Regions from separate parts of the Sinorhizobium sp. Y406 genome, predicted to be linked through region 1. Evidence: riboswitches for the same ligand, from Rfam matches in the RefSeq annotation. Region 1 holds a riboswitch; the other holds the start of a gene.

Region 1 (5,251 bases):
CCGCGCAGCGACGGGCTCGAAAATCTCGAGATGGCGCTGATCCTCGCCGCACAGCATCCGCTGCGCGAAGTCGGCCTCTGTTTCGGCCGTAAGCTCTTGCGCGGCAACCGCAGCCGCAAGATCGCGACCGACCGCTTCGATGCCTTCGATTCGCCCAACTATCCGGCGATCGCCGAGGCCGGCATCAACATCGTGCTGCGCCGGGAGCTGTTGCTCGCCGCCGAGCCCAAGAGCTTCTTTCTGCCGGACCATTTCGATCCGGAGGCCGTGGCGGTCATCACCATCCACCCCGGCCTTTCGCCGCGCGTCGTCGAGGCGGTGCTCTCCGATCCGATGCTCAAAGGCGTTGTGCTGCGCAGCTACGGCGTCGGCAATGTGCCGGAAGCAAACGCGCGGCTGCTCGCCGCCCTCGGCGCGGCGCTCAAGCGCGGCGTCACGGTGGTCAACACGACGCAATGCGTGATCGGCGCGGTGGCGCAGGACACCTATGCCACAGGCGCCGCGCTTGCCCGCATCGGCGCGGTGTCGGGCGCCGACATGACGCTCGAGGCGGCCTTTGCCAAGCTGCACGTGCTGATCGCCGAGGGATTGCCGCCCGAGGACATCCGCGCCCGCATGGCGGTGCCGCTCGCGGGCGAGATGATCGCCGGTTGAAGCTCAGCTTTTCGTGAAAACGTAGTCGGTTTCCTGGCGGAGCGTTTCGCCCGGGCGCAGCACCGCCCTCGGGAAGCCGTCGTGATTGATGGCGTCCGGCCAGATCTGGGTCTCGAGGCAGAAGCCGGCGAAGGGGCCATAGGGGCGGCCTTCGAGACCCGGAGCCGAGACGTTGAGCTTGCTGCCGGTATAGAGCTGGACCCCCGGCTCGGTGGTCAGCACCTCCAGCGTCACGCCGGACCCGATGCTGCGCACCAGCGCTATCGAGCGCTTCTCCATGCGCTCGGGCGAGAGGCAGAAATTGTGGTCATAGGCAATCCCGTTGCCGTCCATCTGCCGCCGCATCGAGGTCATTTCCCGGAGATCGAAGACGGTGCCTGCAACCGGACGGATCTCGCCGGTCGGGATAAGATGCTCGTCCACCGGCAGGTAGTGGTCGGCGGCGATCATGATGTCATGCCCGAGCGCGTCGACGCTGCCGTCGAGATTGAAGTAGCTGTGCTGGCATAAATTGGCGAGCGTCGGCGCGTCGGTGACCGATTCGTAGAGGACGTTCAACGTGCCGCCCGGCTTCAGGCGATAGGTGCAGGTGATCGTGCAGTTGCCCGGATAGCCGGCCCGGCCGTCGGGATCGGTGATCCTGAGCGTGACGCTGTCCCCGGTCCTCGCGATGATCGTCCAATTGCGCTTGCCGATATTGTCGCTTCCGCCATGCAGATGCGTGACGCCCTTCTCGTTGAGCTCGAGCTGATAGACCTTGCCGTCGAGGGTGAAGCGTCCTTCGCCGATCCGGTTGGCATTGCGGCCGGGGGTGGCGCCGAAATAGGAGGAATAGGCGGGATAGCTGTCGAAATCCTCGAATCCGAGCACGAGCGGCGGCGCGTGGCCTTCGAGCCTGAGATCCTGGATGACGGCCCCCCAGCTCAGAACCTTCGCCGTCAGCCCGCCACCGCTGAGGGTCACGCGGTGGACCGGTTCGCCGGAAGGCAGGTGGCCGAAGACTTCCGTGTCGGTGCTCATTTTCTGTCCCTCGCTCCTTATCCCGATGCCGGCGCCAAACTGCGTCATTTCCAGCCATGCGGCAACGGGAAAGTTCAGCGGGGCAATTGCTTGGTCGCCGCCTGCAGACCGGCGTGCGTCACCGTGATCTTTTCCGTCTTCAGTTCGAGGAAGAAGGGAATGAACATTAAGGCTCGGCACCGATCTTCGCGAGTTCGTAGGGCGTCGTCTGGTAGATCTCGTTGATCCAGTTGCCGAAGAAGAGATGCGCATGGCTGCGCCAACGGTTCTGCGGCGGCAGCGCCGCGTCGTTGTGCGGGAAATAGTCGTGCGGCAGCTTGATCGGCACGCCGGCATCGACGTCGCGGAAATATTCCTCCGACAGCGAGGTGGAATCATATTCGACGTGATTGAACATGTAGAGCCGGTTGCCCTTCCGTTCGTGCACGAGGCAGACGCCCATCTCCTTCGATTCCATCAGGATCTCGAGCCCCGGCACCCGCTCGATATCGGCGCGGCGCACCTCCGTCCAGCGCGAGACGGGCACGGCGAAATCATCGGAAAAGCCGTTCAGATAGACCGAGGAAGGCTTCAGGTTCTGGTGCCGGTAGACGCCGAAGGCCTTTTCTTTCAGCGAATATTTCGGGACGCCGTGGAAATGGTAGATCGCCGCCATGGCGCCCCAGCAGACATTCATGGTCGAATGCACATTGGTCGCCGTCCAGTCGAAGATGCGCTTAAGCTCGTCCCAATAGGTGACCTCCTCGTAGTCGAGGGTCTCGACCGGCGCGCCGGTGATGATGAAACCGTCGAACTTGCGGCCCTTCACCTCCTCCCAGGTCTCATAAAAGGCGAGCAGATGATCCTCCGGCGTGTTCTTCGGCCGATAGCCGTTGACCCGCACCAGCGACAGTTCGACCTGCAGGGGCGTGGCGCCGATCAGCCGCGCCATCTGGAGCTCGGTCTTGATCTTGTTCGGCATGAGATTGAGAAGCCCGATCTGGAGCGGGCGGATGTCCTGCCGGATCGCCGCGGTCTCTGTCATCACCCGCACACCCTCGTTGACCAGGGTCTCGAAGGCGGGCAGCGCGTCGGGAATCTTGATGGGCATGGGCTCCACTCGATCAATACAAAAAAACCGGCGGCGAGATCATCGCGACCGGTCCTCGGAAATCGTTCTCCTCGGCCCTTTAGCGACTTCTTTAACGTGGCTGCAAGCCGGCCGGCCAAATCACCACGGATCGTTTGATAGCGCGAGGACTGCCGTATGGTCAACGAAAAACGATTCCGGATGGCCAAACAAGGACGCGCGGAAGGACGTGCGCATTAATGAGCCGGCTACCGAATTGCGCCAAGCGATCCTGCGTCCATGGTCGAGCGATCCTCAGGTCGTGGTCGGCGACATAGTGCATCGGCTCGTCGTTCTCCTCAGCCTCTGAACGCCGTGACCTCGATCTCGATCAGCATTTCCGGGCGGATCAGGTCGCAGACGATCATCGTCGCGGCCGGACGGATGTCGCCGAACAGCTCGCCGAAGATCGGAAAGACGCGGTCGGCGAAGCTGGCGTCCGTGACGTAGCAATGGCTGCGCACGACATCCGAGAGCGAGAAGCCGCCCTCCTTGAGCGCGCCCTCGATCGTCTTCAGACAGTTGCGCGCCTGTTCCTCCACCGTCTCCGGCATGATCATGGTGGCATAATCGTAGCCGGTCGTGCCGGAGAGGAAGCACCAGTCGCCCTTGACGACGGCACGCGAATAGCCTGCCGCCTTCTCGAAGGGCGAACCGGAGGAAATAAGCCTGGCCGCCACTGGGCGCTTATGCCCAGGGCCGGGAGGTAGCGGTTGCCGTCTCGAAATTGTCGATGGCGCTCGCCTTCTCCAGCGTCAGGCCGATATCGTCGAGGCCGTTCAGCAGGCAATGGCGCTTGAAGGCGTCGATCTCGAACTTGATCGAACCGCCATCCGGGCCGGTGATCTCCTGCGCCTCGAGATCGACGGTGAGCACCGCATTGGAGCCGCGGCTGGCGTCGTCCATCAGCTTGTCGAGGTCGGCCTGGCTGACGACGATCGGCAGGATGCCGTTCTTGAAACAGTTGTTGTAGAAGATATCGGCGAACGAGGTCGAGATGACGCAGCGGATGCCGAAGTCGAGGAGTGCCCAGGGCGCGTGTTCGCGCGAGGAGCCGCAACCGAAATTGTCGCCGGCGACGAGAATCCTGGCGTCCTGGTAGGCCGGCTTGTTGAGCACGAAGTCCAGGTTCAGCGTGCCGTCTTCGTTGTAGCGGGATTCGGCGAAAAGCCCCTTGCCGAGGCCGGTGCGCTTGATCGTCTTCAGGTAGTCCTTCGGAATGATCATGTCCGTGTCGACGTTGACGACGGGCAAGGGCGCGGCAACGCCGGTAAGCTTGACGAACTTTTCCATGTCTTGGCCTTCGATTTCAGCGGGAAGTGTTGGCAGAAGCGTTTAGATCAGTTTTGCGCTGAATTGAAGGAGAATCTGCGTTTGCCGGACTCGGGTAACCGAGCGCAATGGTCGTTGAAGGCAGATCACAGATCGATGATCGTGCCGCGGCCGTCGTTCCAGATCCGTATTTCCCGCTCTCGACCGGCGGAAGCCGCGCGGGTATGCGCTGGCCGCGGCCGCGGGCCGAGTCTTGCGGCGATCGCGCTGCCGATCGCGATCGCGGCGGCGATGCCGGCAAGCGCCAGCGCGAGGGAAGCGGTGAAGACGAGAGCGGCCAGCGAGAGGACGATGGCCGCGGTCATGAAAAGAACAGAGCGGATGCTGCGCATAGGACTACCTTTCTGTCACGCATGTGGGTGTGCGCCCGCGCGCTTGCAAGGGGCGCAGGAGAGCTGCAAGAGCGCCGGCTTGCGCGAAAGCGCAAAGGGGGGCACAACGACGCCTATGACGAGACCGACCGACCACCATCCCGTGCGGCTGCGCCGCTCCGTGCTCTCCGTTCCGGCGGACAACCCCCGTGCGCTCGCCAAGGTCAAGGTTCTGACCGCCGATGCCGTCATCTTCGATCTCGAGGATGCCGTGGCGCCCGAGCGCAAGAGAGAGGCGCGCGACGCGCTGGTACGACATCTTTCCGAGGACCGGCCTGAGATCGAAACGGTCATCCGCATCAACCGGACGGAGGCGGGTTTCAACGAACTGGATCTTGCCGCCGCACTCGCCGTCAGTGCCGATGCGGTCCTCCTGCCCAAGGTCGAAGTCCCCGCCGACATTCAGGCCGCTCTCGACTGGCTCGCGGAAAACGACGCACCGGAAAGCGTGAGGCTCTGGGCGATGATCGAGACGCCGCGCGGCGTGATCAATGCGCCGGCGATCGCCGAGACCGGGCGCACGCGCGCCGACCGGCTCGACTGCCTCGTCGTCGGCCTGAATGATATGAGAAAGGCGACCGGCGTCGCCGACCTCCCGGGCCGCCCCTATCTCCTGTCCTGGCTGATGCAGATCCTCCTTGCCGCCCGCGGCAGCGGTCTCGATGCCGTCGATGCGGTCTTCAACGACTTCCGCGATGCGCAAGGTTTCGAAACCGAGTGCCGGCAGGGACGCGACATGGGCTACGACGGCAAGATGCTGATCCAC
Region 2 (5,251 bases), 680 kb from region 1:
CGAGAGGGGCGAAACCGATTCCAATTACGGCTTCAACCTTTCCATCTGGGACCGGCTGTTTGCGACCTATGTCGCGCACCCGGCAAGCGGTGACGCGATCGAAACGGGCTTGAAGGTCTATGGGCGGGTCGACCCGACGAAGCTTGTCTGGTCGATGCTCCTGCCGTTTCGGCGAGAATAGCCCGCATAGGCGCGCGGCGCCGCCGGCCAGGCATTCAGCCGTTCAATAGATCCCATTCGGGAAATAGCGCAGGTAGATCTCTTCGAGCCCGCCGCTGCGCGAAAGTGCCAGCAGGGCATGGTCGATCGCCTGGGCCAGGGCGGGCTCGGTCTTGCGGCTGACGATCGTCAGCCCTTCGCCAAGGAAGCGGTGCGAGAAATAGGCGCCTTCCATCAGACTGCAGCAGCCGGCGGCCCCGCTGCCGGAAACCCAAAAGGAGAGTTGCATACCGTCGGAAAAGGCGGCCGCGATCGAGCCTTCCCGCAGGGCGGAGAGCATCGCATCCCGATCGGAAAAGGCCTGGGCTTTGAGCCGAGGGAAGAAGGCCTTGAACATAGCCTCGTGCGTCGTAGCGGAGACGACGCCTATGGGCTTGCCGGCGAGATCGGCTGGGCTTTCCAAGCCGTTTGCCGCCTTCGTGTTGAGAATGAAGCGGGCCGGCAATTGCATGAAAGCCCTGGAAAATGCAAAGCTCCGCCGCAGTTCCGGCGTGACGGCGATGCCGGCGGCGACCGCCTCCCCCCGCCCCTCTTCCAGAGCGGGGGCCAATTCCTCATAAGTCACCGCCTGGATCTGGCATTTCGGCTCGATCTCGAGTTCCCGACAAATTTCGCGGGCGAGGTCGACATGGAAGCCCGAGAGTTTTCCGGACTGGTCGATGAAGTTGAAGGGTGGAAAATCGACGGTGGTGAGAAAGCGCAATCGCGGTAGCGCGCTCAAGTCGGGTTTGGCGATGCGCTCGCGGGCGTCGAAAAGCAAAGGGAGGCCCTTCGGCTCGGCCAGCGCCGTACCGGCGGCAAGCGACGTGCAAACGGCCACGAATCCGACTATGGCCCGAAGCAGGATTTGAATTCCACTTGCCACGGCCCCACGCCCACGGGGGGAAGAAATGGAGCGGGTGATCGGGATCGAACCGACGACATCAAGCTTGGGAAGCTGGCGTTCTACCACTGAACTACACCCGCGTCAGAAGCGGAAATTTCCTCAACGGCCGCGATCTGTCAAGCACAATGCTCACTCGGCGCGAAAATGCTTTGAGAGCTTGAGCCCCTGCGCCTGGTAATTCGACCCGAGATCAAGGCCGTAGAGCCCGTCGGGTCGCTCCAGCATGTGCTCGTAGATCAGGCGCCCAACGATCTGCCCGTGTTCGAGAATGAAGGGCACCTCGTGGCTGCGGACCTCGAGCACCGCGCGGCTGCCGCTGCCCCCTGCGGAGGCATGGCCGAAGCCCGGGTCGAAAAAGCCGGCATAGTGGACGCGGAATTCGCCGACAAGCGGATCGAAGGGGGTCATTTCGGCGGCATAGAGAGGCGGCACGTGCACCGCCTCGCGCGAGACGAGGATGTAGAATTCGTCCGGATCGAGGATCAGATCGTCGCGGCCGCGGCTATAGAGTGGCTCCCAGAAGTCGAAGACGGGGTGTTGGGCCTTCTTGTCGACATCTACGACAGAGGTGTGGTGCTTGCCGCGATAGCCGATCAGCCCATCCGGACCGGTGCCCTTGAGATCGATCGATAGCGCGATGCCGCCGCCCGTGATGTTCGGCTGCTCGCTGGCAACGAGCGTGTCGCTCTCGTGCAGCGCCAGTAATTCCCGTTCGGAAAGCAGCGATTGCCCCACACGGAAGCGGATTTGCGAGAGCCGCGAGCCGCGGCGCACGACGATCGGGAAAGTCCGTGGGCTGATTTCAAGATAGAGCGGGCCGCTATAACCGGCCGGAATCTTATCGAACTCCTGTGCCCGGTCGGTGATGACGCGGGTGAAGATGTCGAGCCGTCCGGTCGAGCTTTTCGGGTTGGCCGAGGCCGACATGTTCTCCGGCAGCGCAAGGCTTTCCATCAACGGCACGATGTAGACGCAGCCCGTTTCCAACACCGCGCCTTCGCTGAGATCGACGACGTGCAGTTTCAGCCGATCGAGCTTGTCGGCGACAAGATGCGCCGGCCCAGGCATGAAGCTCGCGCGCACCCGGAAGGCCTTGGAACCGAGGCGAAGATCGAGGCTGGCCGGTTGGATCTGGTCATGATCCAGCGCCCTTTCGCTCTTCAACCGTCCCGAAGCGTGCAGCGCGGCAATCGCGCGGTCGGCCAATATCCCTGTTTCGCGGGCCATTGCGTTCCTCTTCTCAATCTGCCAGACAAAACCAAACTCCGGGAATTGACGCAAGCACAGCCAAGCAGTATTGCAGCTTTATCCCGTGGTGATTTGGCCGGTCGGCTTGCAGCCACGTTAAACAAATAGCTAAAAAGGCCGGGTTTCGAACCGGCCGTTTTGCGGCCGGTTTTTTTGTTTTTGAAAGTGATTGTCCGATGAGCAAGAACTGGCGCCCGGCAACCCAACTCGTCCACGGTGGAACGCTCCGCTCTGAGTATGGCGAAACCTCCGAAGCGATCTTCCTGACGCAAGGCTTCGTCTACGAGAGCTCGGAAGCCGCGGAAGCGCGCTTCAAGGGCGAGACCGACGGCTTCATCTACGCCCGCTACGGCAGCCCGACCAACGACATGTTCGAGAAGCGCATGTGCATGCTCGAAGGCGCCGAGGATGCGCGCGCCACCGCCTCCGGAATGGCGGCCGTATCCGCGGCGATCCTCTGCCAGGTGAAGGCCGGCGATCACATCGTTGCCGCGCGGGCGCTTTTCGGCTCCTGCCGCTGGGTCGTGGAGACGCTTGCGCCGAAATATGGCGTCGAATGCACCCTCGTCGACGGCCGCGATCTTGCCAATTGGGAGAAGGCGATCCGCCCGAATACCAAGGTCTTCTTCCTGGAAAGCCCGACCAATCCGACGCTGGAGGTCATCGACATCGCCGGCGTCGCCCGCCTCGCCGACCAGGTCGGCGCCAAGCTCGTCGTCGACAACGTCTTCGCGACGCCGCTCTTCCAGAAGCCGCTGGAACTCGGCGCCCATGTCGTCGTCTATTCCGCGACGAAGCACATCGACGGCCAGGGTCGCTGTCTTGGCGGCGTGGTGCTCTCCAGCAAGGAGTGGATCGACGAGAACCTGCACGATTATTTCCGCCACACCGGTCCGGCCATGTCTCCCTTCAACGCCTGGACGCTGCTGAAGGGCGTCGAAACCCTGCCGCTGCGTGTAAGACAGCAGACGGATAATGCGCGTCGAATTGCAGATTTCCTTGCCGAGCAGCCGCAGGTCGCTCGTGTTCTCTATCCGGGCCGCAGGGATCATCCGCAGGCCGACATCATCGCCAAGCAGATGAGCGGCGGTTCGACGCTTGTTGCCTTCGAACTCAAGGGCGGCAAGGAGGCGGCCTTCGCGCTGCAGAACGCGCTCGAGATCATAAGGATTTCCAACAATCTCGGCGACGCCAAGAGCCTGATCACGCATCCGGCAACGACGACCCACAAGAACCTCTCCGATGAAGCCCGGGCCGAACTCGGCATTTCCGCCGGCACCGTCCGCCTTTCGGCGGGCATCGAGGACGGCGACGACCTCATCGAGGATTTTGCGCAGGCGCTGAAGGGCGTCAAAGCCTGATCCGCTCAGCCTGAACCCGAAGGAGCTTTGGCCGCCTGCGTCACGCGCGGGCGGCTTTTCATTGTTTGTCCTGGAAAGCGAGACGCGCCAGCACGATCCGGGACAAAGCGGTGTAAAGACAGACAGCGGCGAAGAACGCGGCAAGAGTTGGAAACCAGGAAGGGAAAAGACAGCAGGCGAGAAAAAAGGCGATCGTCTCCGTCGCCTCGGCGATCCCCGTGGTGAAATAGAGCGATTTCGCGCCTCTTACCTCGGTCGTCATCGCCCGCTTTTCCGCCATGACGGCGAATGCGAGAAAGGTGGCGCCGTTGAGATAGAAGGAAAACAGCAGGAAGCCGCCGGCGAGGCCGTTGGCGGCCGAGTCGGCAATGACGAAAGCGAGCGGGATCGCGCCGTAGAAGGCGAAGTCGAGGACGATGTCGAGAAAGCCCCCGAGATCCGTCTTGCGGCTGGCGCGGGCGACGGCACCGTCGAGGCCATCACATAGCCGGCTGAACAGGATCAAGGCTGCGCCGGAGAAATAGAATTCAAAGGCGATCAGGACGGCGGCCAGAAGACCGAGCAGAAAACCGGCAATGGTCACCGTATCGGCCCCGACGCCATGGTTTGCAAGCGCCATTCCGATCCGATCCAGTATTGGCTCGAGCCGCCTGCGCACAGCCCCGTCGAGCATGTCTCAGTCCTTCAAGTGAAAATTGTGTACGACTCGGGCGATATTGCCGTTATTCTTCACGAAACCTTATTGCTATAGGATATCCGCACGGAATTGGAACAGGATGTCGAAACATGTATCGCGCACTCACTCGCGACATAGAAGTCACGGTAGAGCCGTACTATCTGGAAGAGCAGTCTGATCCCGACGACAGCCGTTATGTTTGGGGTTACCGCATCGTCATATCGAACCATTCCGAAATCGCCGTTCGGCTGGTGACCCGCTACTGGCATATTACCGACGAGAACGGGCAGGTCGACGAGGTCAGCGGATCCGGCGTTATCGGCGAACAGCCGCTGCTCAATCCCGGCGATACCTACGAATATTCCTCCGGCTGTCCGCTGGACACGCCTTCTGGCGTCATGTTCGGCCACTACAGCATGGAGGCGGAGGACGGAGAGACCTTCAACGTCGCGATCCCCGCCTTCTCGCTGGACACCCCCGGGCAGGTTCGCACACTGAACTAGCGCATCGGCCCGATTTTCGGAGAGCTCGATGCGCAGATCCAATGAATTACAGCGACATCAGCGCGCCTGAAAAGACGCGCGGCGCTGTGGTCCTGCCCCTTACTCCCCCATTCGAGAGCTGGAGCGGGGCGCACAGGCGCCCCGTCCGTCTGCTACCGCGAGTGCACCTCGGTCGCCTCGAAGCGATAGGTGGTGGAGCAGAATTCGCAGGTCACCTTGATCAGCCCGTCCTCGATGCTGCTCTCAATGTCCTCCTGACTGAGCCCCTCCAACACGTTGCGGATCTTATCGCGCGAGCAACTGCATCGATCGTAGACAGCCTGGGGCTGATAGACGCGGACGCCGCGCTCATGGAACA

The links. Region 1 has a riboswitch for S-adenosylmethionine ahead of metA (homoserine O-acetyltransferase MetA). Riboswitches for the same ligand answer to the same signal wherever they lie in the genome.
Region 2: another riboswitch for S-adenosylmethionine. It lies ahead of AC4P1R_RS00620 (O-succinylhomoserine sulfhydrylase); the one in region 1 lies ahead of metA (homoserine O-acetyltransferase MetA).

The regions. Positions count from the first base shown of each region.
Region 1 covers NZ_CM178974.1:3,067,944-3,073,194, forward strand. Annotated here, with positions in the region: gene AC4P1R_RS14540 (type I asparaginase) at 1-654, shown strand, start outside; gene AC4P1R_RS14545 (aldose epimerase family protein) at 658-1,674, opposite strand; gene metA (homoserine O-acetyltransferase MetA) at 1,841-2,764, opposite strand; SAM riboswitch at 2,824-2,901, opposite strand; gene AC4P1R_RS14555 (RidA family protein) at 3,082-3,462, opposite strand; gene leuD (3-isopropylmalate dehydratase small subunit) at 3,470-4,075, opposite strand; gene AC4P1R_RS14565 (hypothetical protein) at 4,201-4,446, opposite strand; gene AC4P1R_RS14570 (CoA ester lyase) at 4,562-5,251, shown strand, end outside.
Region 2 covers NZ_CM178974.1:129,520-134,770, reverse strand. Annotated here, with positions in the region: gene AC4P1R_RS00640 (sterol desaturase family protein) at 1-181, shown strand, start outside; gene AC4P1R_RS00635 (transporter substrate-binding domain-containing protein) at 224-1,066, opposite strand; tRNA gene AC4P1R_RS00630 (tRNA-Gly) at 1,111-1,185, opposite strand; gene AC4P1R_RS00625 (2'-deoxycytidine 5'-triphosphate deaminase) at 1,235-2,332, opposite strand; SAM riboswitch at 2,408-2,486, shown strand; gene AC4P1R_RS00620 (O-succinylhomoserine sulfhydrylase) at 2,530-3,714, shown strand; gene AC4P1R_RS00615 (CDP-alcohol phosphatidyltransferase family protein) at 3,773-4,387, opposite strand; gene apaG (Co2+/Mg2+ efflux protein ApaG) at 4,501-4,893, shown strand; gene AC4P1R_RS00605 (Hsp33 family molecular chaperone) at 5,046-5,251, opposite strand, start outside.